Regions from separate parts of the Streptomyces sparsogenes subsp. cuspidosporus genome, predicted to be linked through region 3. Evidence: predicted binding sites of a transcription regulator. Region 3 holds the regulator's gene; each other region holds the start of a gene.

Evidence for each region. The regulator HrcA, encoded in region 3, represses chaperone genes, less so after heat shock. The targets are predictions, from matches to a motif close to TTNGCACTCNGNNNNNCNGAGTGCNAA.
Region 1: a site for HrcA is predicted at 3,236-3,262, ahead of groL (chaperonin GroEL). Genes of this name have one in related genera too.
Region 2: a site for HrcA is predicted at 4,443-4,469, ahead of groES (co-chaperone GroES). Genes of this name have one in related genera too.
Region 4: a site for HrcA is predicted at 5,182-5,208, ahead of ABFY07_RS04405 (FmdB family zinc ribbon protein). Genes of this name have one in related genera too.

The regions. Positions count from the first base shown of each region.
Region 1 covers NZ_BAAASD010000035.1:48,847-55,939, forward strand. The annotation lists gene ABFY07_RS31205 (glucosyl-3-phosphoglycerate synthase) at 1-425, opposite strand, end outside; SAM riboswitch class I at 609-752, shown strand; gene thrC (threonine synthase) at 771-2,093, shown strand; gene ABFY07_RS31215 (MoaD/ThiS family protein) at 2,143-2,421, shown strand; gene ABFY07_RS31220 (cold-shock protein) at 2,864-3,070, shown strand; gene groL (chaperonin GroEL) at 3,389-5,014, shown strand; gene murQ (N-acetylmuramic acid 6-phosphate etherase) at 5,119-6,054, opposite strand; gene ABFY07_RS31235 (MurR/RpiR family transcriptional regulator) at 6,119-7,048, opposite strand.
Region 2 covers NZ_BAAASD010000003.1:256,175-263,267, reverse strand. The annotation lists gene ABFY07_RS05470 (arylamine N-acetyltransferase family protein) at 1-294, opposite strand, end outside; gene ABFY07_RS05465 (DUF397 domain-containing protein) at 430-633, opposite strand; gene ABFY07_RS05460 (Scr1 family TA system antitoxin-like transcriptional regulator) at 672-1,523, opposite strand; gene ABFY07_RS05455 (ATP-binding protein) at 1,687-2,151, shown strand; gene ABFY07_RS05450 (class I SAM-dependent methyltransferase) at 2,159-3,355, opposite strand; gene ABFY07_RS05445 (polysaccharide deacetylase family protein) at 3,446-4,354, shown strand; gene groES (co-chaperone GroES) at 4,616-4,924, shown strand; gene groL (chaperonin GroEL) at 5,016-6,638, shown strand; gene ABFY07_RS05430 (SDR family NAD(P)-dependent oxidoreductase) at 6,765-7,093, opposite strand, start outside.
Region 3 covers NZ_BAAASD010000017.1:589-7,681, reverse strand. The annotation lists gene ABFY07_RS20790 (nitronate monooxygenase) at 1-257, opposite strand, end outside; gene dnaJ (molecular chaperone DnaJ) at 456-1,595, opposite strand; gene hrcA (heat-inducible transcriptional repressor HrcA) at 1,596-2,612, opposite strand; gene ABFY07_RS20775 (MBL fold metallo-hydrolase) at 2,782-3,528, shown strand; gene ABFY07_RS20770 (DUF3097 domain-containing protein) at 3,551-4,381, shown strand; gene hemW (radical SAM family heme chaperone HemW) at 4,424-5,656, opposite strand; partial or broken gene ABFY07_RS20760 (SpoIIE family protein phosphatase) at 5,735-7,093, opposite strand, start outside.
Region 4 covers NZ_BAAASD010000003.1:21,276-28,368, forward strand. The annotation lists gene ABFY07_RS04390 (5-formyltetrahydrofolate cyclo-ligase) at 1-267, shown strand, start outside; gene ABFY07_RS04395 (penicillin acylase family protein) at 544-3,285, opposite strand; gene ABFY07_RS04400 (potassium/proton antiporter) at 3,517-5,025, shown strand; gene ABFY07_RS04405 (FmdB family zinc ribbon protein) at 5,218-5,568, shown strand; gene ABFY07_RS04410 (S-methyl-5'-thioadenosine phosphorylase) at 5,690-6,538, shown strand; gene ABFY07_RS04415 (RcpC/CpaB family pilus assembly protein) at 6,880-7,093, shown strand, end outside.

The sequences.
Region 1 (7,093 bases), on a different contig from region 3:
ATCCCGGAGACGAAGCGCGCGTCGAACTCCCGCAGGTCGGCGTCGATGAAGCAGATGATGTCCCCGCTGGTGGCCAGGAGCGAGCGCCACAGCACCTCGCCCTTCCCCGGCAGCGCCGGCAGCTCGGGCAGCAGCGAGTCGCGGTGGACGACCCGCGCGCCGGCGGCCGCGGCGACCTCGGCGGTGTGGTCCGTGGATCCGGAGTCCAGCACCACCAGCTCGTCGACCAGGGGCGCGGCCTCGCTCATCAGTTCGCGGCGGATGGTGGCGGCGATCTCGCCGACGGTCGCCTCCTCGTCGAGGGCGGGCAGGACGACGCTCACGGTCCTGCCCGTGGCGCGCTTCGCGGCCAGCAGGAGGTCGAGCGGACGGTCGTCGGCCGACCAGGACCGCTCCTTCAGCCAGCGCTCCACCTCTTCCAGCACGTCCATGCCTCCCTGTTGTGCTCCTGCTGTGCCCGCGAGCACGGCGGACTGTGATCCATCTCGCGCTTCGGACGACTATCTCAACCATCCACGCCTTCGGTTACAGTCTTGAACAACGCACGTGACCGCCATATGTCGGGGGTCGAGTGCGACAAACGCGCCGGGCCAGGTCCGGCGCCATACCGCTCATCCAGAGGGGCAGAGGGAACGGCCCGTTGAAGCCCCGGCAACCCTCCAGCCGGTCCTGATTCTCATCGAAGCGGGGCCCCGGCTAGGGAAGGTGCCAATTCCGGCTCGCGACGAGATGCGTCGCGAGGAAGATGAGGAGAAAGGGCCTCGCCATCCATGGCTGTGCAAGCTGTCGAAAGCTCAACCACTTCTTCCGGTCCCGCCGACTCCGCCGCTGCCGCCGGATCCTCCGTCTCGCTGGGCCCCGCCGTCGCGCTGTCCTGTCGTGAGTGCGGGGAACGCTTCCCCCTCGGTCCCATTTTCGCCTGCGCGGAGTGTTTCGGACCGCTCGAAGTCGCGTATGACCTGCCGACCGGCGACCCGGAGGGGCTGCGCCGGCGGATCGAGGCCGGCCCGAACAACATCTGGCGCTACGCCCCGCTGCTGCCCGTCCCGGCGGACGTGGCCGACAAGCCCAATCTGAACCCCGGCTTCACCAAGCTGGTCAAGGCCGACAACCTCGCCCGAGAGCTGGGCGTGACCGGCGAGCTGCACATCAAGGACGACTCCGGGAACCCGACGCACTCCTTCAAGGACCGCGTCGTCGCCCAGGCCGTCGAGGCCGCCCGCGCCTTCGGCTTCACCACCCTCTCCTGCTCCTCCACCGGCAATCTCGCGGGCGCGGTCGGCGCCGCGGCCGCCCGCGCCGGGCTGCGCTCGTGCACCTTCATCCCGCACGACCTGGAGCAGGGCAAGGTCGTCATGGCCGCGGTCTACGGCGGCGACCTGGTCGCCATCGAGGGCACGTACGACGACGTCAACCGCTTCTGCAGCGAGCTGATCGGCGACCCGGCGGGCGAGGGCTGGGGCTTCGTCAACGTCAACCTGCGCCCGTACTACGCGGAGGGGTCCAAGACCCTCGCGTACGAGATCTGCGAACAGCTCGGCTGGCGGCTGCCGGACCAGCTCGTCATCCCGATCGCGTCCGGCTCGCAGCTCACGAAGATCGACAAGGGGCTGAAGGAGCTCATCGAGCTGGGCCTGGTCGAGGACAAGCCGTACAAGATCTTCGGTGCCCAGGCCGAGGGCTGCTCCCCGGTCTCCACCGCCTTCAAGGCCGGCCACGACGTGGTGCGCCCGCAGAAGCCGAACACCATCGCCAAGTCGCTGGCCATCGGCAACCCGGCGGACGGGCCGTATGTGCTGGACATCGCGCGCCGCACGGGCGGAGCGGTGGAGGACGTGAACGACGAGCAGGTCGTCGACGCGATCAAGCTGCTGGCCCGTACGGAGGGGATCTTCGCGGAGACCGCGGGCGGGGTGACCCTGGGCGTGACGAGGAAGCTGCTCGAGAACGGGGTGCTGGACCCCACCCTCACCACCGTCGTGCTCAACACGGGCGACGGCCTCAAGACGCTCGACGCGGTCGCCCCGACGAGCGGGCCCACGGCGGTGATCCGACCCAGCCTCGACGCGTTCCGCGACGCCGGTCTGGCTTGATTTCGTCCCTCGCTTCCCGCCGCACTTCCCACGAGAAGGTGAAACCCTCATGAGCGTCAATGTCCGGATCCCGACCATCCTCCGCACCTACACCGGCGGTCAGGCGGAGGTCAGCGCCGAGGGGGCGACCCTCGCCGAGGTCCTCTCCGACCTGGACCGCAACCACCAGGGCATCGCGGCCCGGGTGCTGGACGACACCGGCAAGCTGCGCCGCTTCGTGAACGTCTACGTCAACGACGATGACGTGCGCTTCGCCGACGGCCTGGAGACCGCGACGCCGGACGGCGCCGGGATCTCGATCATCCCGGCGGTCGCGGGCGGCTGCTGATCCGGTCGTACGCCGCGTCCCACCCGGGAACCCCACCCCCGGCATAAACGGAATCGCCTCGTCCTGATAGAAACGGACGAGGCGATTCCGCGTGTTGAATCGCGATACAGTTGAAGCGATCCCCATCTGCTTCGGTCGGCTTCGGCGCCGACCGCATATGAGAACTCGTCAACTTGTGCGCTGAGTGCGCGTACGAATTGTCGGGTTGATCCCCTATGTCCGGCCCGGGTTGCCCCGAATTCACGGGAATTCGCCACTTATTACCGATCGACCCTCGCCAGAATTCTCGTCCGATTGACCTGTTGCAGAGGGCAGTGGGACAGATACATTCAGCGGCGGTCGACGCGTTCCGGCGCACACCCCCCTCGACTCGGGGGGTGAGGTCTGACCCGGGTCCGCGGAGTGCGGTCCTGCGCAAGGGCCAGCAATAGGGGAGTTAGGAATGGCTCAGGGCACCGTCAAGTGGTTCAACGCGGAGAAGGGGTACGGCTTCATCGCGGTCGACGGTGGTGCGGACGTGTTCGTCCACTACAGCGCGATCCAGATGGACGGGTACCGCACCCTCGAGGAAGGCCAGCGGGTCGAGTTCGAGATCTCGCAGGGCCAGAAGGGGCCGCAGGCGGACATGGTCCGCGTGGCTGTTGGCTGAAGCGCCGACGCGAGGCAGCTGACTGGACCGTTCAAAGGGCCCGTACCCTCCCGGGGGCACGGGCCCTTTGGCATGCGTCCGGATGATCACTTGAGGTCACCTTGCCCCAACCTGTCACCCACCCCCACGCTTGCACTCTCGGGGGTCGAGTGCTAATCATTGGCGTTAGCACTCTGAGAGTGAGAGTGACAGAAGGATCGGGTCGGTGAGGTCCGTCGGGCCGTGCGGGGCAAGGAACCGCGGGGCAGGCAGACCGTCCGTCGCGGGCGCCAGGCGCGGTCCGGAGCAATCCACCCCGTCTTGGGAGGACCACTTCACATGGCCAAGATCATCGCGTTCGACGAGGAGGCGCGGCGCGGCCTCGAGCGCGGGATGAACCAGCTCGCCGACGCCGTCAAGGTCACCCTCGGCCCCAAGGGTCGCAACGTCGTCCTCGAGAAGAAGTGGGGCGCCCCCACGATCACCAACGATGGTGTGTCCATCGCCAAGGAGATCGAGCTCGAGGACGCGTACGAGAAGATCGGCGCCGAGCTGGTCAAGGAGGTCGCGAAGAAGACGGACGACGTCGCCGGTGACGGCACGACGACCGCGACCGTCCTCGCCCAGGCGCTGGTCCGCGAGGGCCTGCGCAACGTCGCCGCCGGCGCCAACCCGATGGCCCTGAAGCGCGGCATCGAGAAGGCCGTCGAGGCCGTCTCCGCCCAGCTGCTCGAGCAGGCCAAGGACGTGGAGACCAAGGAGCAGATCGCCTCCACCGCCTCCATCTCCGCCGCCGACACCCAGATCGGCGAGCTCATCGCCGAGGCGATGGACAAGGTCGGCAAGGAAGGTGTCATCACCGTCGAGGAGTCGCAGACCTTCGGGCTCGAGCTCGAGCTCACCGAGGGCATGCGCTTCGACAAGGGCTACATCTCCCCGTACTTCGCCACCGACATGGAGCGTATGGAGGCGTCGCTCGACGACCCGTACATCCTGATCGTCAACTCGAAGATCAGCAGCGTGAAGGACCTCCTGCCGCTGCTGGAGAAGGTCATGCAGTCGGGCAAGCCGCTGCTGATCATCGCCGAGGACATCGAGGGCGAGGCCCTGGCGACCCTGGTCGTCAACAAGATCCGCGGCACCTTCAAGTCCGTCGCCGTCAAGGCCCCGGGCTTCGGTGACCGCCGCAAGGCCATGCTCGGCGACATCGCCATCCTCACCGGTGGCACCGTCATCTCCGAGGAGGTCGGCCTCAAGCTGGAGAACGCCGGCATCGACCTGCTCGGCCGCGCCCGCAAGGTCACCGTCACCAAGGACGAGACCACCATCGTGGACGGCGCCGGCGACACCGACCAGGTGCAGGGCCGCGTCAACCAGATCCGCGCCGAGATCGAGTCCTCGGACTCGGACTACGACCGCGAGAAGCTCCAGGAGCGCCTGGCCAAGCTGGCCGGCGGCGTGGCCGTCATCAAGGCCGGTGCCGCCACCGAGGTCGAGCTGAAGGAGCGCAAGCACCGCATCGAGGACGCGGTGCGCAACGCCAAGGCCGCCGTGGAGGAGGGCATCGTCGCCGGTGGTGGCGTGGCCCTGCTGCAGACCGTCTCGGTCTTCGAGAAGCTGGAGCTGGACGGCGACGAGGCCACCGGCGCCCAGGCCGTGCGCCTGGCGCTCGAGGCCCCGCTGAAGCAGATCGCGGTCAACGCCGGCCTCGAGGGCGGCGTCGTGGTGGAGAAGGTGCGCAACCTGACCCCGGGCCACGGCCTGAACGCCGCGACCGGCGAGTACGTCGACCTGATCGCCGAGGGCATCATCGACCCGGCCAAGGTCACGCGCTCCGCGCTGCAGAACGCCGCGTCGATCGCCGCGCTGTTCCTGACCACCGAGGCCGTCATCGCCGACAAGCCGGAGAAGGCCGCCGCGGCGGGCGCTCCGGGCGGCATGCCGGGCGGTGACATGGACTTCTGATCGACTGCTCGAGTCGATCGGCTGTTCCGCCCGATACATCGGGTACGTCGGGGCGGCACCCTCTCCCAGGGTGCCGCCCCGACGGCGTTTCAGCGCCCGATGGGCTACCCCTGCGCGGCCTCCAGGGCGGCCCGCAGATGGCCGTCCGACTCGCTCAGCAGCCGGGCTGCGGTGGCGGCGTCCACCTGGCCGAGGATGGCCAGGATGGCGTGCTTCGCCTCGCCGTCGCTGGCCGCCAGCGCGGCCTCGATCTGCGGGTCGGGGGCGCCGGTGGCCAGGGAGACGATGCGGCGCGAGCGGGCGCGCAGCTTCTCGTTCGAGGCGCGCACGTCGACCATCAGATTCCCGTAGGTCTTGCCCAGCTTGATCATGGTGATGGTCGAGATCATGTTGAGCACGAGCTTCTGGGCCGTGCCCGCCTTGAGCCGGGTGGAGCCGGTGAGCAGCTCGGGCCCGACCACCACCTCGATTCCGTGCTCGGCGGCCGCCGCGAGCGCGGAGCCCGCGTTGCAGGACAGCCCGACGGTGAGCGCGCCGAGTCGGCGGGCGTGCTCGACGGCGCCGACCGCGTACGGGGTGCGGCCGGAGGCGGAGATGCCGACGACGGAGTCGTCCGGGCCGACGCCGAGCGCGTCGAGGTCGGCGGCGGCCAGTTCCTTGCTGTCCTCGGCGCCCTCGGCGGAGGTCACCATGGCGGCGGGCCCGCCCGCGATCAGGCCGACGACCTGGCCGGGGGCGGTGTTGAAGGTGGGCGGGCACTCGCTGGCGTCGAGCACACCGAGCCGCCCGGCGGTGCCCGCGCCCGCGTAGACGAGCCGGCCGCCGCGGGCCATGCGCTCGGCGATGCCGTCGATCGCGGCGGCGATCCGGGGGAGCTGGGTGGCGACGGCCGCGGGCACGGCCGCGTCCTCGCCGTTCATGACGCGGGCGATCTCGAGGGTCGCCAGCCGGTCGATCTCGGCGAGCTCGGGGCGGAACGCCTCGGTGGTGAGCGTGTCCAGCTGGGCGCGCAGCTGTTCCTGGTCAGCGGCGGAAGTCATGGCGAAGCGGCTCTTTCCGGTACGGGGTTCAACGGGGGTGTGTCCCGACTCGGTCGGCGCTCGGTCAGCGGGGTCCGGGCCGGGGGTCATGCCGGTGGGCGAGAGCTTCGTACGAGGCGGCCAGCGCGGGCGCCGCCGCCTCGTACGTACGCTGCGCCACACCTATGAAGAGGCAATCCACGACGAGAAGTTGACTCGTGCGGCTGGACATCGCCGCCGGGCGCAGCTCGCTCTCCCGGGCGGTGGAGGTGGTGAGCACCAGATCCGCGTACTGCGCGACCTCGCCGTCGGGGCGGCCGGTGATCGCGACGGTGGTGGCGCCGTGTTCGAAGGCCACGCGCAAGGGCTCGATGACGTCGGTGGTGCGGCCCGAGTGGGTGATCGCGAGGGCGACGTCCCCGGAGTGCAGCTGCACGGCGTTGGTGACGGCGAGGTGCGGATCGGCGTGCGCGTGGGCTATCAGCCCGATACGCAGCAGCTTCTGGACCAGGTCCTGGCCGACCAGGCTGGAGGCGCCGACGCCGTAGACGTCGATCCGGCGGGCGGCGGCGAGCGCGGCGACGGCGGCTTCGAGCTGGGCGGTGTCCAACCCGGCGGCGGTGTCGGCCAGGCACTGCTGCTCTTCCTGGGCGAGCTTGGTGACGACGTCGGCGATGGGGTCGTCGACCGCGATGTCGGCGGTGACCGCCGGGGCGCGGCCGGCCGCCTGCTGGGCGGCGAGCGCGGCGAGCGCGAGGCGCAGATCGCGGTAGCCGGGGTAGCCGAGCAGCCGAGAGGTGCGGACCACGGTGGCCTCGCTGGTGCCGGTGCGCTCGGCGAGCCCGGTGACGGTGAGCGCGGCACAGCCGGCCGGATCCCCCGCCACGGCCTCGGCGACGCGCTGCATGGAGCGGGTCATCGAGGGCGCGAGGGTACGGACCTTGGCCGCGAGGGCGGCGGGGGCGGGCGGAGTGGCTTCGGGCGTATTGAAAGTTTCCTTCAGCTTGCTACTCACTACTGAAAGGTATTTTCGGCGCCAGGGGGCCGTCAAGGGGCCCGG
Region 2 (7,093 bases), on a different contig from region 3:
GAAGCCGAGATCCTTCAGGGCGGTGGCGAGCAGGGTGTTCTGCTCGTAGCAGTAGCCGCCGCGCCGGCCGCGCACCATCTTGGCCTCCAGGTCGGGGAGGGCGAGCGAGGGCGCCGAGCCCAGCAGCGGGTCGAGGTTCTCGAAGGGTATGGACGTCACATGCGCGAAGGTCAGCGCGCGCAGGGCCGCGGCGCTCGGGCGGCGCTCGCCCGGCCGGCCGATGCGGGCGAGGTAGGCGTCGAGGTCCAGCCGGGGCTCGGCGGGGGCATCGGTCGCGGTGGTCGTCTTGGTCATGGTGATCAACGTAACGACCCCCGGACGGCCGCGCATCGGGCCGGGGAGGCGGCGGTCCTGGTCCCGCGGGCCTGGTCCGGCGGACGTAGGGCTCAGGGCCCCCAGCGGCGGCCGAGTGGCGACGTCATGGTGAGGTCATCGTGACGCCAGATGGTCGAACTCGCCGGCCTTGATGCCGGCGAGGAGCGACCTGAGCTTCGCGGGGGTGGTGGTCACGACTCTGTCCGGGTCGTCGCTCTCGCGGAGTCCTATGTCGTCGCCTATGGATGCCACCTCGACACAGGCGTCTCCGTCGCTCTGGGCGGAGTAGGAGGACTTCTGCCAGTTGATGGTGCGCATTACCTTGCCTTCTTGCTTTTTTACATGCCTCACATGCTTCACATGCGTCGAGCGATGGCGCGTACGACGTCCCGCGACTCCTCGACGGGCAGGGCCACGTCCTCGGTGCGGTCCAGGACCCCCCGGTACTTGCGCAGTTGGGACTCGGCGTCCAGGAACATCGAGCCGAGCGCCGAGTCGAACTGCACGGTGTCCAGCTGCGGCACGGGCCCCGAGGCGTAGGTGACGGTCGCGCCGGCGACCGGGAAGCCCTCGGTGGCGAGCGGGATGACGCGTACGGTGATGTTCTCGCGCTCCGACGCCTCCAGCAGCCGCTCCAGCTGGGTGCGCAGGACCCGCGTTCCGCCGAACCGGGTGTGCAGGGCGGCCTCGTGGACGATGAAGGTGCACGGCGGGGGGTCGTCCCGGTCCAGGATGTCCCGGCGCCTCATCCGGTGGGAGAGCCTGCGGCGCAGCTCGGGCGGTGACCACGGGGGCACGGCGTGGCCCATCACCGCCTGCGCGTACTCCTCCGTCTGGAGCAGCCCGGGGATGTGGATGAGGCCGACGACGCGCAGGCGGGAGGCATGGTGCTCCATTTCGGCCAGGTCGAGCCCGCTGGTGGCGATGAGCCCCCGGTACTCCTCCCACCAGCCGCCCCGGCGCTCATGGGTCATGGCGGCGAGGGCGTCGACGTACGCGCCGTCGGGGCAGGCGTAGATGGCTGCCAGGGTCCGTACGCGTTCCTCGCTCACCCCGAACCGGGCGAGTTCCAGATTGGTGATGTGGGTGCGGTTGATCCCGAGCCGGTCGGCGGCCTCCTGGATGCTGAGGCCCGCGTCCTCGCGCATCCTCCGCAACTCGGTACCCAACCGCTGCTGACGGGCGGTTGGGGCAGTCCTGGGCGGCATGTCCCTCCCATGCGTGTCACCCTCGAGGGCTATATGTCGGGGAAATTCAACGAATCCGTAGCACTTGTTTGCAGCGCTGTCCTACGGTAGGTGGTGTCGCCGCTACGAAGCGTTGATCATCGTAACGGTACGCGCACCAACGGCCCCGTCGCAGGGAGTTGACATGGGACCCGACCACGAGCCCGACGACGGCCCCCCAGGCAGTTCGCCCTCTCCCGGTCCCGAAGAGCCGTACGTCTACACGCTGCAGAGCACCCGCCGGGCCACCTCCCCCAAGATCTGCCGGGACTTCGTCGCCTGCGTCCTGAACTCCGTGGGCCATGAGGACCTCGTCGAGGTGGCGACGGCCTGCACCTCGGAGCTGGCCACCAACGCCTATCTGCACGCCGAGGGCGACTCCCTGATGCTGCGCGTGATGATCGAGCAACCGAGGCTGCGGATCAGCGTGTACGACGCGAGCACCGAGCTGCCCACGGGGGCGTATCTGCCGGCGGGCGATCGGATGTACGGACGCGGGCTCGGGGTGGTCGCCGCGCTGGCCGACGAGTGGGGCACGGCGGACGGGGACCCGACCGGGATGTACGCGAAGGGCGTCTGGTTCGAGCTGCGGACCCGGGGCTCCGCCTAGGGGACGTCTACCCCTGGCCGTGCGGGGCCGGGTGGCCCAGGAGCATCGTCGGGGCGCCGTCGGCCCGGGTGAGGAAGACCGTGGCCGAATTCACCCCTTCGAGGCGCAGCTTCCTCCGCAGCTCCTCCGGCTCGACGGCCGACCCCCGCTTCTTGACCGTCACCACGCCGACCCCGCGCTCGCGCAGCAGCGCCTTGAGCTTCTTGAGGTTGAAGGGCAGCACGTCCGTGATCTCGTACGCGGTGGCGTACGGCGTCGGCCGCAGGTCGTCCGCCGTGATGTAGGCGATCGTCGGGTCGATGAGGCGGCCGCCGATCCTGGCGGCGACGTCCGCGACCAGGTGCGCGCGGATGACCGCGCCGTCCGGTTCGTACAGCCAGCGGCCGACCGGGCCCGGCTCCGGGTCCGGCAGCAGCCGGGTGCCGAGGAGGGAGTGGCAGTCGGGGAGCAGTGTGGCGCGGCGCATGCCGGGGCGCGCCGTGCCGAACCACAACAGGGCCTCCTTCACATCGCCGTGGTCCGAGACCCACTCCGCCTCGGCGTCCTCGGGGACCGCCTCGTGCGGGACGCCCGGGGCGACCTTGAGGGCGGCGTGCGGGGCGGTGCGGGCCGCCTCGACGGCCCAGGACAGCGGCGGGGAGTACGCCTCGGGGTCGAAGACGCGGCCGCGGCCGCCGCGCCGGGCGGGGTCCACGAAGATCGCGTCGTACCGGGAGGTGTCGATCTCGGCGACGTCCGCGTGGCGCACCTCGATCAGCTCGGACAGCCCCAGGGTCTCGGCGTTGGCCCGGACGACCGCGCAGGTCAGCGGGTCCCGGTCGACGGCCAGCACGGAGATCCCCGCGCGGGCCAGCGCGACCGCGTCGCCGCCGATGCCGCAGCACAGGTCGGCGACGCGGCGCACGCCGAGCTCGGCGAAGCGGTCGGCGCGGTAGGCGGCCACGGACGCGCGGGTGGCCTGCTCGACGCCGTGGGGCGTGAAGTACATCCGGTGGGCGTCGTCGGCGCCGAACTTCGCGGCCGCGCGCTGTCTGAGCCCCGCCTGGGTGAGGGCCGCCGAGACCAGCTCCGCGGGGTGGTCGCGGCGCAGCCGGGTCGCCGTGGCGAGCTCCCGCGCCGGGTCGTAGTCCCGCAGCTCGTTCAGCAGCGCCTGCCCTTCGTCGCGGAGCAGTGAGTCGAAGGCGTCAACGTCCACGTCGCCCATTCTCCCCGCTCCAGCGAGCGCGTTCGCGCCACCCGGCTGAAGATCGCTTATGTGATGATGATCAAGACTGGCCTTTCGAGGTGTCTCGTATTGGTCGCGGCCGCGGCGCTGCTCGCGGGCTGCGGGGACGAGGACGGTGCCGGGACGGCTGTGCCGTCGGCCAAGCCGTCCATGACGTCCACGTCGTCGAAGTCGTCCTCGGACGTCGCGGACCACGCCCCCGGTCCGGGCCGGGAATCCGGCCCGGCGCCGGACGCGCGGTCCGCGTCCGGTTCGGCCTCCGGGCTGCCCAGCCCACCCGTCCCGCCCCCCGACGGCTACCGCCGCTGGGGGCTCGACCGCCCCCTTGAGGCGGCGCCGCCGCCCCGGACCAAGCCGTCCCTGGTGCCGCCCGGGGCGGGCGCGCCCGCCGGGCCGCCGATCGTCGACCACGTGCCGACCCGTGACCGGGTCGTCTTCGTCACCATCGACGACGGCACCGAGAAGGACCCGGCTTTCGTCCAGGAGGTCCGGGACCTGGGGTTGCCGATCACCGGGTTCCTGACCGACGAGGAGGTGGCCGGCGACTACGACTACTTCGGCCAGCTGCGCCGGCTCGGCAACGGGATGCAGAACCACACCCTCACCCACCCGCGGCTGGCCGGGATGGAGTACGAGGGGCAGGCCCACCAGATCTGCGGCCAGCAGGAGATCCTCACCCGCCAGTTCGGCACCCGGCCGTATCTGTTCCGCCCGCCGTACGGAGCGCTCGACGACGACACGGTGCGCGCGGCGGCGGCCTGCGGGGTGCGGGCGCTGGTGATGTGGTCGGCCGAGATGAAGGCAGGCGGGCTGGAGTACGCCTCCGGCGACCGGCTGCACTCCGGTGACATCATCCTGGCCCACTTCCGGGGCCCGTCCCAGCAGAACGGGCTGACGATGACCGATGTGATGACCTCACTGGTGCGGGAGATCCAGGCGCAGGGATTCGCGGTGGCCCGGTTGGAGGACTACCTCTGACCAGCCTCCTGAGGGGCGTCGGCCCGGGCGGCACACCCTGCCGATGGGCCAGCCGCCGGGCCGACGGGGTGCCGCGGCACCCCGTCACTTGGCACTCTGGTTGACTGAGTGCTAACCGCGTCATAATGTCGTGGCTGGCACTCAGCAGTGAGGAGTGCCAAACACAGCGACGGGCAGGTCCGGCACCCGCGACGACGGATCCACCTGGTCGCCACCTCAGACAGTTAACCCCGTGAGATCTCCGAAGGGGGAGGTCGGATCGTGACGACCGCCAGCTCCAAGGTTGCCATCAAGCCGCTCGAGGACCGCATCGTGGTCCAGCCGCTCGACGCCGAGCAGACCACGGCCTCTGGCCTGGTCATTCCGGACACTGCCAAGGAGAAGCCCCAGGAGGGCGTCGTCCTGGCCGTGGGCCCGGGCCGTTTCGAGGACGGTAACCGTCTCCCGCTCGACGTCTCCGTCGGCGACGTCGTGCTCTACAGCAAGTACGGCGGTACCGAGGTGAAGTACAACGGCGAGGAGTACCTCGTCCTCTCGGCTCGCGACGTCCTCGCGATCATCGAGAAGTAAGTCACCGAAGTTTTGCCTGTGAGCCGCGCCCCGGTGCCCCTGTCCATACCGGGGCCGGGGCGCGGTTCGTTCGAGAGGACACACGCAACCCATGGCGAAGATCCTGAAGTTTGACGAGGACGCCCGTCGCGCCCTCGAGCGCGGCGTCAACAAGCTCGCCGACACCGTCAAGGTGACGATCGGCCCCAAGGGCCGCAACGTCGTCATCGACAAGAAGTTCGGCGCTCCGACCATCACCAACGACGGTGTCACCATCGCCCGCGAGGTCGAGGTCGAGGACCCGTACGAGAACCTGGGCGCCCAGCTCGTCAAGGAGGTGGCGACCAAGACCAACGACATCGCGGGTGACGGCACCACCACCGCCACCGTGCTGGCCCAGGCGCTGGTCCGCGAGGGCCTGCGCAACGTGGCCGCCGGCGCCTCCCCGGCCGCCCTGAAGAAGGGCATCGACGCGGCCGTCAAGGCGGTCTCCGACGAGCTGCTGGCCACCGCCCGCCCGATCGACGAGAAGTCCGACATCGCCGCCGTGGCCGCGCTGTCCGCTCAGGACAAGCAGGTCGGCGAGCTCATCGCCGAGGCGATGGACAAGGTCGGCAAGGACGGTGTGATCACCGTCGAGGAGTCCAACACCTTCGGTCTGGAGCTGGACTTCACCGAGGGCATGGCCTTCGACAAGGGCTACCTGTCGCCGTACATGGTCACCGACCAGGAGCGCATGGAGGCCGTCCTCGAGGACCCGTACATCCTCATCCACCAGGGCAAGATCTCCTCCATCCAGGACCTGCTGCCCCTGCTGGAGAAGGTCATCCAGGGCGGCAGCAAGCCGCTGCTGATCATCGCCGAGGACGTGGAGGGCGAGGCCCTGTCCACCCTCGTCGTCAACAAGATCCGCGGCACCTTCAACGCCGTCGCGGTGAAGGCCCCCGGCTTCGGCGACCGCCGCAAGGCGATGCTCGGCGACATGGCCGCCCTCACCGGCGCCACCGTCGTCGCCGAGGAGGTCGGCCTCAAGCTCGACCAGGTCGGCCTGGACGTGCTGGGCACCGCCCGCCGCGTGACCGTCACCAAGGACGACACCACCATCGTCGACGGCGGCGGCAAGTCCGAGGACGTCACCGGCCGGATCGCCCAGATCAAGGCCGAGATCGAGGCCACGGACTCCGACTGGGACCGCGAGAAGCTCCAGGAGCGGCTCGCCAAGCTGGCCGGCGGCGTGTGCGTGATCCGCGTCGGCGCCGCCACCGAGGTGGAGCTGAAGGAGAAGAAGCACCGTCTGGAGGACGCCATCTCCGCGACCCGCGCCGCGGTCGAGGAGGGCATCGTCTCCGGTGGTGGCTCCGCGCTCGTCCACGCCGTCAAGGTGCTCGAGGACAACCTCGGCAAGGAGGGCGACGAGGCCACCGGTGTCGCGGTCGTCCGCCGCGCCGCCGTCGAGCCGCTGCGCTGGATCGCCGAGAACGCGGGCCTCGAGGGCTACGTCATCACCTCCAAGGTGGCCGAGCTCGAGAAGGGCCACGGTTACAACGCGGCCACCGACGAGTACGGCGACCTGGTGAAGGCCGGCGTCATCGACCCGGTCAAGGTCACCCGCTCCGCCCTGGAGAACGCGGCGTCCATCGCCTCCCTGCTGCTCACCACCGAGACCCTGGTGGTCGAGAAGCCGGCCGAGGAGGAGCCCGAGGCTGCCGGGCACGGCCACGGTCACGCGCACTGACGCGTCCACCGCGCACCGCGCACCGCCGAGGCGCGGTCACCCCTTCGCGGGGGTGGCCGCGCCTCGCGCGTTCTCCGGGCGGCCCGGGCCGGCGCGCGTCTCCCGGAGGCCGGGCCGGCGCCGGGCTCAGCGCTTCCTGGGCGGCCGGCCCACGTTCGAGGAGACGACCGAGACGGCCGCCCGGGGCGCCAGCTTCGCCAGTCCCGTCATCGCCTTGTAGCGAGGGTCGGGAATCGACAGCGCCTTGCCCCGCGCGAAGTCCTTGAGCGCCGCCGTCACCAGCTTGTCCGCGTCCAGCCACATCCAGCTCGGCACGCTGTCCGGCTTGATCCCGGCCCGCGCGTGGAACTCGGTCCGTACGAACCCGGGGCACAGCGCCATCAGCCGCACCCCGGCACTCGCCAGGTCCTTCGCGGCGCCCTGGGTGAACTGCACGACCCACGCCTTGCTGGCCC
Region 3 (7,093 bases):
CGGTAGACCTCCACGGCGGCGGGGTCGGCGGCGAGCGGCTGCGGCATGAAGAGGTTCACGCCGAAGGGCCGGGCGGTCTCGCCGCGCACCTGCTTGATCTCCTCGTACATCGCCGCCGGCGTCTTGTACCCGGCGGCGAGGAACCCGAGGCCCCCGGCCTCGGACACGGCGGCGGCCAACCGCGGGCAGGACGGCCCGCCTGCCATCGGGGCCTGCACGATCGGATACCGAAAGAGATCGGTCAGCGCGGAGGACATGGCGTCATCGTGCCATGTCCCACGCGCGGATCAGCAACCCGGCTCAGCGCCCCACAAGGCGCGAGCCGGGCGCCTACCATCCACGCCGATCAGCGCCTAACGTCCGTTGAACGCGTCCTTCAAGCGCGAGAACAGCCCCTGCTGCCCTGGCTTACTGCACCCCCCGGGGGGACAACCCCCGAACCCCCGGCCGGGCGCCTAACGTCCGTTGAACGCGTCCTTCAAGCGCGAGAACAGCCCCTGCTGCCCTGGCTTGAACTCGCCCATCGGCCGCTCCTCGCCCCGCAGCTTGGCCAGCCGCCGCAGCAGCTCCTCCTGCTCCGGGTCGAGCTTGTTCGGGGTCTGCACCTCGACGTGGACGATCAGGTCGCCCCGGCCGCCGCCGCGCAGGTGGGTGACGCCGCGCTGGTGGAGCGGGATCGACTGGCCGGACTGGGTGCCGGGCCGGATGTCGACCTCCTCCAGGCCGTCGAGCGTGTCCAGGGGCACCTTCGTGCCCAGGGCCGCCGCCGTCATCGGGATGGTGACCGTGCAGTGCAGATCGTCGCCGCGGCGCTGGAAGACCGGGTGCGGCAGTTCGTGGATCTCCACGTAGAGGTCGCCCGCCGGGCCGCCGCCGGGGCCGACCTCGCCCTCGCCGGCGAGCTGGATGCGGGTGCCGTTGTCCACACCGGCGGGGATCTTCACGGTGAGCGTCCGACGCGAGCGGATCCGCCCGTCGCCCGCGCACTCCGGGCAGGGGGTCGGCACCACGGTGCCGAAGCCCTGGCACTGCGGGCACGGCCGGGAGGTCATCACCTGGCCGAGGAAGGACCGCGTGACCTGGGACACCTCGCCCCGGCCCCGGCACATGTCACAGGTCTGCGCCGAGGTGCCGGGCGCCGCGCCCTCGCCGCTGCAGGTCGTACAGACGACCGCGGTGTCGACCTGGATGTCCTTCGTGGTCCCGAAGGCCGCCTCGTTGAGCTCCACGTCGAGGCGGATCATGGCGTCCTGGCCGCGCCGGGTCCTGGACCGCGGGCCGCGCTGCGAGGCGGTGCCGAAGAAGGCGTCCATGATGTCGGAGAAGTTCCCGAAGCCCGCGCCGAAGCCACCGGCGCCGCCCCCGGCTCCGCCCGAGGCGGACAGCGGGTCTCCGCCCAGGTCGTAGACCTGCTTCTTCTGGGGATCGGACAAGACCTCGTAGGCGGCGTTGATCTCCTTGAACCGCTCCTGGGTCTTGGGATCCGGATTCACGTCCGGGTGCAGCTCGCGCGCGAGCCGGCGGAATGCCTTCTTGATCTCGTCCTGCGAGGCATCACGCCGCACGCCCAGGACTGCGTAGTAGTCCGTCGCCACTTACGACTCCGCCAGGATCTGTCCGACGTAACGTGCCACTGCGCGTACCGCTCCCATCGTTCCGGGGTAGTCCATGCGGGTCGGTCCGACCACGCCGAGTTTGGCGACCGCCTCGTCGCCCGAACCGTAGCCGACCGCCACGACCGATGTGGAATTCAGGCCCTCGTGAGCATTTTCATGCCCGATCCGTACGGTCATACCCGAGTCCTTCGCCTCGCCGAGCAGCTTGAGCAGAACGACCTGCTCCTCCAGCGCTTCCAGCACGGGCCGGATCGTCAGGGGGAAATCGTGTGCGAAGCGGGTCAGATTGGCGGTGCCGCCGATCATCAGCCGCTCCTCGGTCTCTTCGACCAGGGTCTCCAGCAGCGTGGCCAGGACCGTCGAGACGGTCGGCCGGTCCTCCTGCTCGAAGGACTCGGGCAGGTCCTGCACCAGCTGTGGCACATCCGAGAACCGCCGGCCCACGACCCGGCTGTTCAGCCGGGCCCGCAGGTCGGCGAGCGACTCCTCGCTCACCGGCGCCGGGCAGTCCACCATGCGCTGCTCGACCCGCCCGGTGTCCGTGATCAGCACGAGCATCACCCGGGCCGGGCTCATCGACAGCAGTTCCACATGGCGGACCGTCGAGCGGGTCAGCGACGGGTACTGCACGACGGCGACCTGCCGGGTCAGCTGCGCGAGCAGCCGGACCGTGCGCCCCACCACGTCGTCGAGGTCGACGGCGCCGTCCAGGAAGTTCTGGATGGCCCGCCGCTCCGGCGTGGACAGGGGCTTCACCCCCGCCAGCTTGTCGACGAAGAGCCGGTAGCCCTTGTCGGTGGGGATCCGGCCGGCGCTCGTGTGCGGCTGGGCGATATAGCCCTCGTCCTCCAGGGCCGCCATGTCGTTGCGCACCGTGGCAGGGGACACGCCCAGCCGGTGCCGCTCGGTGAGCGCCTTGGAGCCGACCGGCTCCTCCGTCCCCACATAGTCCTGGACAATCGCACGCAGTACCTCGAGTCTGCGTTCGCTGAGCACCGCGCGCACCTCCAGTCCAGCCGTCTCATCAGGTCTCCCCCTGGCACTCGATGGACACGAGTGCCAGAACCCCTCAGCCAGTGTACGGCGGGGGCGCGGCGGGGTGCCATGGCCCGGGCGAGAGCCGCCGCTTTGCGACTGTCGGCCCGGGTGCGACTAGCGTCTCCGTATGGACACCCGTTGGGAAGATCCGGGCGAGGAGTCGCGCTGGGAACGTCTGACCCCCTCGGTCGCCCGGTGCCGGCTGCCCGGCTGGGACGCGACCGTCGGCGCGATCGCCGGCCGGAGCGGCGTCCTGGTCGTGGACACCGGCGCCGACCTGGGCCAGGGCGCCCGGGTGCGGCGCGAGGTCACCCGGCTCTTCGGCCGCCGCCCCACCCACATCGCCCTCACCCACCCCCACTTCGACCATGTCCTGGGCACCGCCGCCTTCGCGGGCTGCGAGGTGTACGGGGCCGCCGGCCTGGACGGGCTGCTGCGCCGGGAGCGGGACGTGCTGCGCGAGGACGCGGTGCGCCACGGCGCGGATCCCGGCGCCGCCGCGGAGGCCGCCGACCACCTCGTGTGCCCGCACCACCCGGTGTCCGGCGAGCTCACCCTGGACCTGGGCGGCCGCACCGTCCTGCTGGCCAACGTGGGCCCCGGCCACACCGCCCACGACCTGGCCGTCCTGGTCCCCGGGCAGGCCCCCGGCGAGCCGGAGGTGGTCTTCTGCGGCGACCTGGTCGAGGAGTCGGGGCCGCCGCAGGCGGGCGCCGACGCGATCCCCGCCCAGTGGCCCGCCGCGCTGGACCGGCTCCTGGCCCTCGGCGGCCAGGACGCGCTGTACGTCCCGGGGCACGGGGCCGCCGTGGATGCCCGTTTCGTCCGGGCGCAGCGTGACGAACTCGCGGCTCGTTTCGGCGTGTCCTCCTGACGCCGGCGCTAGGGTCATTCGGGTGCGACAGTACGACCCGGACCTGACCCCGCCCTGGAAGCGCCAGGCGCCCGCGCCCGAGGTGCCCGCCGAGCCCGACCTGGTGGTCGAGGAGGTCACCACGGGGTTCTGCGGTGCGGTGATCCGCTGCGAGAAGACCGCGCAGGGCCCCACGGTGACCCTGGAGGACCGTTTCGGCAAGCACCGGGTCTTCCCCATGGAGCCGCGCGGCTTCCTCCTGGAGGGGCGCGTCGTCACCCTGGTGCGCCCGCGCGCGGCCGCCCCCGCCGCCCCGCGCCGCACGGCCTCCGGCTCGCTGGCCGTCCCGCAGGCCCGCGCGCGCGTCGCCCGCGCGGGGCGCATTTACGTCGAGGGGCGCCACGACGCGGAGCTGGTGGAGCGGGTGTGGGGCGACGACCTGCGCGTCGAGGGCGTGGTCGTGGAGTACCTGGAGGGGATCGACGACCTTCCGGCGATCGTCCGCGACTTCTCCCCCGGCCCGGACGCCCGGCTGGGCGTGCTGGTCGACCACCTGGTCCCGGGCACGAAGGAGTCCCGGATCGCGGCCGAGGTCACCGACGAGCACGTGCTGGTCGTCGGCCACCCGTACATCGACGTGTGGGAGGCCGTGAAGCCCTCCTCGGTCGGCATCCCCGCCTGGCCCACGGTGCCGCGCGGCCAGGACTGGAAGACGGGCGTCTGCCGGGCGCTGGGCTGGCCCGCGAACACGGGGGCGGCCTGGCAGCGGATCCTGTCCTCGGTCCGCTCCTACAAGGACCTCGAGCCGGCCCTGCTGGGGCGGGTGGAGGAGCTGATCGACCACGTGACCGTGGGCGGCCCGGACCGGCCGTAGCGACCCCGGTTGCGCCGTGTGCGACCGAGGCGTGCGACCGCGTCAGTCGACGAGGTCGCGCACCACCGCGTCGGCCAGCAGCCGCCCCCGCAGGGTGAGCCGCGCCCGGCCCTCGGCGTACGGCTCGGGCTCCAGCAGGCCGTCCGTCACGGCCCGGGCCGCCGCCGCGGCGCCCGCGGGGGCCAGCAGGTCGAGCGGGCAGCCCTCGGCGAGCCGCAGCTCCAGCAGGATCCGCTCCACCCGGCGCTCCTCGTCGGTCAGCACCTCGCGGCCCGCCCCCGGGGACCGGCCCTCGCTCAGCGCCTGCGCGTAGGCGCCCGGGTGCTTCACGTTCCACCACCGCACGCCGCCCACATGGCTGTGCGCGCCGGGGCCCGCGCCCCACCAGTCGGCGCCGCGCCAGTACAGCTCGTTGTGGCGGCAGCGGCCCGCGTCCGAGGTGGCCCAGTTCGACACCTCGTACCAGCGGAATCCGGCCGCCGACAGCGCCTCCTCCGCGATCAGGTACCGGTCGGCGTGCACATCGTCGTCGGTCATCGGCACCTCGCCGCGCCGGATCCGCCGCGCGAGCTGGGTGCCCTCCTCGACGATCAGCGCGTACGCCGACACATGGTCGGGCCCGGCGCCCAGGGCGGCGTCCAGCGAGGCGCGCCAGTCGTCGTCGCTCTCCCCCGGCGTGCCGTAGATCAGGTCCAGGTTCACATGGTCGAACCCGGCCGCCCGCGCCTCGGCCACACAGCGCTCCGGGCGGCCCGGGGTGTGGGTGCGGTCCAGGACCCGCAGCACATGCTGCCGGGCGCTCTGCATGCCGAACGAGACCCGGGTGAACCCGGCCTCCCGCAGCCGCTCCAGATACCGCGGGTCGACCGACTCCGGGTTGGCCTCCGTGGTGACCTCGGCCCCCTCGGCCAGCCCGAACTCGTCCCGGACGGCGCCGAGCATCCGCCCGAGGTCGGCGGCGTCCAGCAGGGTCGGGGTGCCGCCGCCGACGAACACGGTCTCGACCCGCCGGGGGTCGTCGCCCAGCACCTTGCGGGCGAGGCGGATCTCCTCGACGACCATCTCGGCGTAGTTCTCGCGCGAGGCGAGCACACCGCCGGATCCGCGCAGCTCGGTGGCGGTGTAGGTGTTGAAGTCGCAGTACCCGCAGCGGGTCGCGCAGTAGGGCACGTGCAGATAGAACCCGAGCGGCCGGCCGGCCGCCCCGGCCACGGCGCTCGCGGGCAGCGCGCCGTCCTGGGGCATGGGCTCGCCATCGGGCAGTACGGAAGGCATGGCCCCATTGTCCGCCATCGGCGCCGGAGCCCGCCCCGCCGCCGGCCCCGGCCCCTCCTACCGCCTTCTACCCGCGACCTAGCGCGCCCGCAGGACCAGCATCGCCAGGTCGTCGTCCGGGGGCTCTACCGCGAAGGCGTGCACCGCCTCCCGGATCCGCTCCGCCACGTCCTCCGCACCCAGCCCCGCGCAGTCCCCGAGCAGCGACGCCAGCCCGTTCCCGTCGTCGAACTGCCGGGCGCCGGATCTGTGCTCCGTGACCCCGTCCGTCACGCACACCAGCGTCTCCCCGGGCGCCAGCTCGAAGGTCTCGCAGTCGTACGCGACGTCCTCCACGACGCCCAGCAGGATCTGCGGCTCGGCCACGGTGCGCACCGACCCGTCGGGCCGGACGACCAGGGGCAGCGGGTGGCCGGCGCTGGCGAGGGTGCAGCGGACGCCGCCGTCGCCGTCCTCGCCGAGCGGCACCAGCTCCCCGTACAGCAGCGACAGGAACCGGGAGACGCCGCCGCCCACCGGCAGGCCCACGCCCGCGGCCACCGCCTCCGCCGCGCCCTCGACCGCGGCCTCGACGGCCTCCTCGCCGAGCATCCGGTTGAGCCGCTCCAGGACCGCGCCCACGCCGTACCCCTCGCGGGCCAGCAGCCGCAGCCACGGCCGTACGAGCCCGGTCACCACGGCCGCCTCCGGCCCGTTCCCGCACACGTCGCCCAGGACGAAGACCCAACGGCCGTCGCCCGCCGGGAAGATGTCGTAGAAGTCGCCCCCGGCCGAGGTGCCGCCGGTCGGCTCGTACACCACCGCCGACTCCACGCCCGGGATCTTGGCGAGCCGGGAGGGCAGCAGCCCGCGCTGCAGCACCCGGCTGATCGTCGCCTGCCGCGTGTACTGCCGGGCGGAGGCCAGCGCCAGCGCGACCCGGCGGGCGAAGTCCTCGACCAGGTCGGCCACCTCGTCCGGCACCCGCATCAGCCCGGCGCGGCCGAGCAGCAGGGTGCCGACGGCGCGCCCGCCCGCGATCAGCCGGCAGGCGAGGGCGGCGCCGCCGGGCCCGTACGCGGCGGGGTCGCTGGGCCACGGCCAGGGGACCGCCCGGCCGCGCGCGGTGGCGGGCAGCTCCGGCGGTTCCTTCTCCAGCAGCCGGCTGAGGGTCTCGATCCGGCTCTCGCTCGCGTGCCACACCATGGCGAGCCGCGGCGGGCCGCCTTCCGTGTCGAGCCACACCGCGCTCCAGTCGGCGAACCGCGGTACGAGCAGCTGGGCGGCCAGCGAGGTCACCAGGTCCTCGTCGAACTGCCCGGCCAGCAGCTCGGACGCCTCGGCGAGGAAGGACAGCGCGCCCGCCCGGGTCCAGTCCTCGTCGGCGTCGCGGGCGCCGACGCGCGCGGGGGCGGGAGCCAGGAGCTCGACGACGTACGCGTCGTCGCCCGGCGAGTC
Region 4 (7,093 bases), on a different contig from region 3:
CCGCGGCTCGGCCCCGAGGCGGTCACCGGGGCGGACGTGGTGCTGCTGCCCGGGCTCGCCGCGGACCGGCGCGGGGTGCGCCTGGGCCGCGGCGGCGGCTCGTACGACCGGGTGCTGGCCCGGCTGGAGCGGGCGGGGGTCCACCCGGCGCTGGTGGTGCTGCTGTACGACGGCGAGGTGCTGGACGAGGTCCCGGGCGAGGCCCACGACCGGCCGGTGCACGCCGCGGTCACCCCCTCGGCGGTGCACCGCTTCCGCTCCCCGTAACGGCGACGCCCCCCGCGAGGCCCTGCCCGGGGCGGGCGGGGGCTCGCGGGGGGCGTGCGGCGCGGGGCGGTCGGGAGCACGCGGGCCGGGCGCGCGGGGCGCGGGCCAGGCCGGGCGCCCCGGCCCGTACGCGTGCCGTACGCGCCGGCCCGTACGCGTCAGGGCGCGGGCCACGCCGTGTGCCTCAGGGCGCGGCCCGGCCGTACGCGCCAGGCCGTGCGCCTCAGGGCGCGGCCCGGCCGTACGCGCCAGGCCGTGCGCCTCAGGGCGTGCGCGTCAGGGCGTGAGCGCCAGCTCGTCCTCCGTCGACTTCTTCACCGCGCTCTCGCTGAAGGACCAGGGCAGCAGCTCGCCCTTCACCCACTTCTCGGTCTGGTCCGTGTAGTGCGCGTTGTAGGCGTGCCCGGAGGCGCCGGTGAGGTTGATCCACCGGGACTTGTCGAGGTTGTCGAGGTTGACGACCATCCTCATGGACGGCACCCAGGTGACGCCGTAGCCGCCCGCCGCGTTCCACCCCGTGGCGTTGACCGCGGCCTCGCCGCCGGACAGGTTCCACGGGCCGCGGTTGAGGAGCCACTGCACCACGCCCGGACCCTTGATGCCCAGGGTCTGGTTCTTCAGGTCCAGCCGGTGCAGCCGACCCCAGCTCCAGCTGTTGATGTTCTTGCCGAGCTTGGCGGTGAGCTCGGAACGCGCGTCCTTCATGGCGTGCGCCAGGAGCTCGTCCCGGTTGGTCGAGGCGGGCTGGAGACGGGTGCCGGTGGTCTTCCACCACTTGTTCTTCGGGTCCTTGAGGATCTTCCGAAGGACCTCGTACCAGCGGTCCCCACCGTCCGGCTGGGCCGACGCGGGGTCGCGCTGGCCGCACTCGCGCACCAGCCGGGCGCTGCCGTCCAGGTCCTCGGCGGGCCCCGAGTCGTCGGCGGGCCGAACCCGCAGACACTGGCCCTCCACCCGCAGCTCCTTCGGAAGTTTATTTCCGAACGCCAGCATAAGGACGTTGCGATAGACGGCGTTGAAGTACGCGGCGGCCGCCGAGTCGGAGTCCTGGGTGTAGTCCCAGCCCTCCAGGAGCTTCTGGGCCTCCCTGACGAAGCTGTCCCTGATGTCCACCTTCAGCAGGTACGGGGTCAGCAGCTCGGCGATCTCGCTGCTGTTGTCCATCTGCATGGACTGCATGTCCTCGGTGGAGATCTTCCCGCCGTCCTTGATCTTCGACTCGATCAGGTCGGCTATGCGCTGGCTGCGCGCGCCGTATCCCCAGTCGTCGGTCAGCGTGTACTTGTAGTCCTTGCCTATGACGGCCTGGTTGGCGGTGACGATGTAGCCCTGCTTGGGGTTGTACGCCCAGGGCAGCTCGGCCTGCGGGATGTAGCCGTTCCACTCGTAGCGCGAGTCCCAGCCGGGCGCCGGGTAGCGGCCGTCGCCCTTGGCGCGCGTGGGGATCTTGCCGGGGGCCTGGTAGCCGATGTTGTTCTTGGTGTCGGCGTAGATCAGGTTCTGGGAGGGCACCGCGAAGTCGCGGGCCGCCTTGCGGAAGTCGGTGAAGTTCTTGGCCGTGTCGAGCTCGAAGACCGCGTCCATGGTGTTGGACGGGTCCAGCGCGGTCCAGCGCAGCGAGACCGCGTAGCCGTCGCCCCGGTCGGGGGCCACGTCGCCGACGTCGGTGCCGACCGGCGCGCTCTTGCCGACGTCCCCGAGCTCGTCGTCGCGGTCGGAGACGATCGGGCCGTGCCTGGTGGAGCGGACGGTGATGGTCCGGGACTTGCCGCCGGCGACCTTGATGGTCTCCTCGCGGGTCTTGAAGGGGACCTGCTTGCCGTCGTAGAGGTAGCCCTGGTCGGTGACCTTCTCCAGGTAGAGGTCGGTCACATCGGCGCCCAGGTTGGTCATGCCCCAGGCGATGTCCTGGTTGTGGCCTATGACGACCCCCGGCATGCCGGCGAAGGTGAAGCCCGCCACGTCGTACGGGCACGCGCTGCTGACCCGGTTGCAGTGCAGGCCCATCTGGTACCAGACGGAGGGCAGCTGGGGGGCCAGGTGCGGGTCGTTGGCGAGCAGCGGCTTGCCGGTGGTCGTGTACTGGCCTCGGACCACCCAGGAGTTGGAGCCGATGCCGGTGCCGTTCGGACCGAGCAGCGCCGGGATCTCGTCGAGCGTCTTGGAGAGCGAGGAGAGCTGCGTCTGGAAGCCCTGTGTGGCGCCCCCCACGCCGTTCTGGGCGGCGTTCGCGGGGTCGGTCGCCGTCGCCTTGGGGTCGAACTTGGCCGCGGTCTCGTCCACCGCTCCGCTGCCCACGATCGGCTTGTTGCGGCCGTACGGGTAGGCCGGGTACAGCTCCTCGACCTCCTTGGCGCTCAGGCGGCCGCGGGCGAGCGCGCGGTCGACCTCGTCCTGCATGTTGCCGCGCAGGTCCCACGCCATCGCCTTGAGCCAGGCCACTGAGTCGACCGGGGTCCACTTCTCGGGCGTGTAGTCGTGCTCGAACTCCAGGGCCGCGTACTCGACGGACAGCGACTTGCCCTGGTGGTCCGCGAGGTAGGCGTTGACCCCGTCGGAGTAGGCGCGCAGGTACTTCTTGGTGGTGGGCGACAGCTTGGTGTCGTACTCCCGCTGCGCGACCCGGTGCCAGCCCAGGGTGCGCAGGAACGCGTCGGTCTCCACCTGTCCGGAGCCGAACATCTCGGAGAGCCTACCGGCCGTCATGTGGCGGCGTACGTCCATCTCCCAGAAGCGGTCCTGGGCCTGGACGAACCCCTGGGCGCGGAAGAGATCCTCGGGGGTGTCCGCGTAGACCTGCGGTATGCCGTAGCCGTCGCGCTTGACCTGGACTGGTCCGGACAGTCCCTTGAGCTGCAGCGATCCGGTGGTCTCCGGGAAAGAGGCGCGGACCGTACTGATGCTCCAGTACGTGCCGTACCCGACGCCCCCCACGAGCAGCAGCACGACTGCGATCACGATCAGGCGGGCACGTCGGCCCTTCTTCTTGCCAGAAGGGCCGTTTTTGTTGGCGGGCATCGCTGTCCTTCGAGGGGCAGGGTGGTCCTGGAGTGCTGGAGCAACCATAGGCGCAGCGCTGACGCCTCCCCTACGCGGAGTCATGACTGGGGCCGCCCACCGGCCATCACCTCGCCCTCACCCCGCCGTCACCCTCGGAAAATCCGTGTGAGCCACCCGCGTCAAGAACCCGTAAAATATTAGGTAAGGCAATGAAGTTCCGGTCGGCCGGGGAGCCTTCCGGCCGCTCCCGTGAGAAAGGTTCGGCCCCTGACTGTCCACCACCTCAACGAACTCCTGCTGATCTGCTCACTCGTCCTGCTCGTGGCGGTGGCGGCCGTCCGGGTCTCGACCCGCAGCGGGCTGCCGACCCTGCTCATTTACCTCGGCATCGGCGTGGCCATCGGGCAGGACGGCATCGGTGTCGTCTTCCAGGACGCCGAGCTCACGCAGGTCCTCGGCTACGCGGCCCTCGTGGTCATCCTGGCCGAGGGCGGCCTCGGCACGAAGTGGCGGGAGATCAAACCCTCCCTGCCGCTCGCCGCCGTGCTGTCCACGGTGGGGGTCGCGGTGAGCGTGGGGGTCACGGCGGCGGCCGCGCACTATCTCGTACGGCTCGACTGGCGGCAGGCACTGATCATCGGCGCGGTGGTGTCCTCCACGGACGCGGCGGCGGTCTTCTCGGTGCTGCGCAAGGTGCCGCTGCCCCCGAGGCTCACGGGCACCCTGGAGGCGGAGTCAGGCTTCAACGACGCCCCGGTGGTGATCCTTGTGGTCGCCTTCTCCGCCCAGGGCCCCATCGACCCCTGGTACGTGCTGCTCGGCGAGATCGCCATGGAGCTGGCCATCGGCGCGGTGGTGGGCCTGGCCATCGGCTGGCTGGGCGCCTACGGCCTGCGGCGTGTCGCGCTGCCCGCCTCGGGCCTCTACCCGATCGCGGTGATGGCGATCGCCGTGATCGCCTACGCGGGCGGGGCGCTGGCCCACGGCTCCGGCTTCCTCGCCGTCTATCTGGCCTCGCTGATCCTGGGCAATGCGAAGCTCCCCCACTGGCCGGCCACCCGCGGCTTCGCCGAGGGGCTCGGCTGGATCGCCCAGATCGGCATGTTCGTGCTGCTCGGCCTGCTGGTCACCCCCCATGAGCTGGGCGACGACATCTGGCCGGCCATCGGCGTCGGGCTGGCGCTCACCGCGGTGGCCCGGCCGGCGTCGGTGCTGGTCAGCACGCTGCCCTTCCCGGTGACCTGGCGGGAGAAGACGCTGCTGTCGTGGGCGGGGCTGCGCGGCGCGGTGCCGATCGTGCTCGCCACCATCCCGGTGGTCTCGAACGTGCCGGAGAGCCGCCGCGTCTTCAACATCGTCTTCGTGCTGGTGATCGTCTACACCCTGGTACAGGGCCCGACGCTGCCCTGGCTCGCGCGCCGGCTGCGCCTGGGCGAGGAGGAGGCCGCGGCCGACCTCGGCATCGAGTCGGCGCCGCTGGAGCGGCTGCGCGGGCATCTGCTGTCGGTTTCGATCCCCGAGGACTCCAAGATGCACGGCGTGGAGGTCGGCGAGCTGCGGCTGCCGACGGGGGCCGCGGTCACCTTGGTCGTCCGGGACGGGAAGAGCTTTGTGCCGCAGCCGTCGACCGTGCTGCGCCGCGGTGACGAGCTGCTGGTCGTGGCCACGGACCCGGTGCGGGACGCGGCCGAGGAGCGGCTGCGCGCGGTGGGCCGGGGCGGCAAGCTGGCCGGCTGGCTGGGCACGAGCGGGCGGTGACGGTACGGGCGCGTGGGACGGGTCACCGTACGGCCGGGTGGAGCGGGCCGCCGTACGGGCGGGTGGAGCAGGCCGCCGTACGGCCGCGTGGAATGGGTCACCGTATTGCCCCTCGCAGTGGACTGGCGGGCGGGAATACTGCACTATGGAGCGTCGTTAGCACTCATCGAGTGAGAGTGCCAGGAGGAGCAAGTGCCGACCTATCAGTACCAGTGCACCGAGTGCGGCGAGGGCCTCGAGGCGGTGCAGAAGTTCACCGATGACGCGCTCACCGAGTGCCCCAACTGCAAGGGACGCCTGAAGAAGGTGTTCTCGGCGGTCGGCATCGTCTTCAAGGGCTCGGGCTTCTACCGGAACGACAGCCGCGGCTCCTCGTCCAGCAGCACGGGCGGCGGCTCGTCGAAGTCGACGGCCTCGAAGAGCGAGGGGTCCTCCTCGTCTTCCTCCTCGTCCTCGTCGTCGGACGCGTCCTCGTCGTCCTCGTCGTCGTCCTCGGGTTCTTCGTCCTCGACCGCGTCGACCAGCACCTCGTCGGCCGCCTGACCCGCGGCCACCCTCGGCACGGCCGCCTTCGGCCGCCTCGATCGCACCGGCATCCCGCCGTCCCTCCCCGGAGAGGCGGCGGGATCTCGTATGCGGGGACGCCGCTGGCTAGGGTGACCGCATGGCGGACACCAGCAGCACGCATGCGGAGATAGGGGTCATCGGCGGGTCGGGGTTCTACTCCTTCCTCGATGACGTGACGGAGATCACTGTCGAGACGCCCTACGGCGCGCCGAGCGACTCGCTGTTCCTCGGCGAGGTCGCGGGCCGGCGGGTCGCGTTCCTGCCGCGCCACGGCCGTAAGCACCACCTGCCCCCGCACCGGATCAACTACCGCGCCAATCTGTGGGCCCTGCGCTCGGTCGGCGTACGGCAGGTGCTCGGCCCCTGCGCGGTGGGCGGGCTGCGGCCGGAGTACGGACCGGGGACGCTGCTGGTGCCCGACCAGCTGGTGGACCGCACCAAGGGGCGCGTGCAGACCTATTTCGACGGCGAACCGCTGCCGGACGGCCGGGTGCCCAGCGTGGTGCACACCACCTTCGCCGACCCGTACTGCCCGACGGGGCGGCGCGTCGCGGTGGCGGCGGCGCGCGGACGGGGCTGGGAGCCGGTGGACGGCGGCACGCTGTGCGTGATCGAGGGGCCGCGCTTCTCCACCCGGGCCGAGTCGCGGTGGCACGCGGCGCAGGGCTGGTCGGTGGTCGGCATGACCGGGCACCCGGAAGCGGTACTGGCCCGTGAGCTGGAGCTCTGCTACACCTCGCTGACGCTGGTCACGGACCTGGACGCGGGCGCGGAGACAGGCGAGGGCGTCTCGCACGCCGAGGTGCTGCGGGTGTTCGGGGAGAACCTGGCACGCCTGCGCGACGTGCTCTTCGACGCGGTGGGCGCCCTGCCGGCCACCGACGCCCGGGACTGCCTGTGCGGGCACGCGCACGAGGGCTGGGACCTGGGGATCGAGCTGCCTTAGCGGCCGGTGGGCCCGCTGGGGCGGGTGGCTGCGGGCTCAAGCGCGTGGGGCGGTGGCCTCGACCGCGCGGGGCCGGGGGGCTCACTCGCGCGGGTGGCGGAGTTGTCCACAGCCCGAGGGTTGTGCACAGGTCCGAGCGGGATCCGGGGAGGGCGGGCATCGTGAAGGGGCCAGAAGCTCCCGGCCTCTCACGACAGGCGGTGATTGCCGTGTCCGATCCGTTCCGTCCCGCTCCACCCACCCCTTCGCGCCCTTCCCTCTTCTCAGTCGGCTCCTCGCCCGCTTTCCCGCCCGCTTCATCGGCCGGCTGCTCGCCCGCTGCCTCAGCCGGCTCCTCGCCCATGTGGCCCGCGGGCCGGGCCCGCTCGGCGCCGTCCTGGTCCGAGCGGTCCCGCCGCACCCCTCCGACGGGCGCGGTCCCCCGGTTCGGGCCGGTGCGGGTGGGCCGCGGCGGACACCGGCTGCGGCGCGCGTTACGGCGGCGCCGGCGCTCGATGGCGGCGGGGCTGGCGATGACCGCGCCCGCGGTGGCCGCCGACGCGCCCTCCGGCGCCT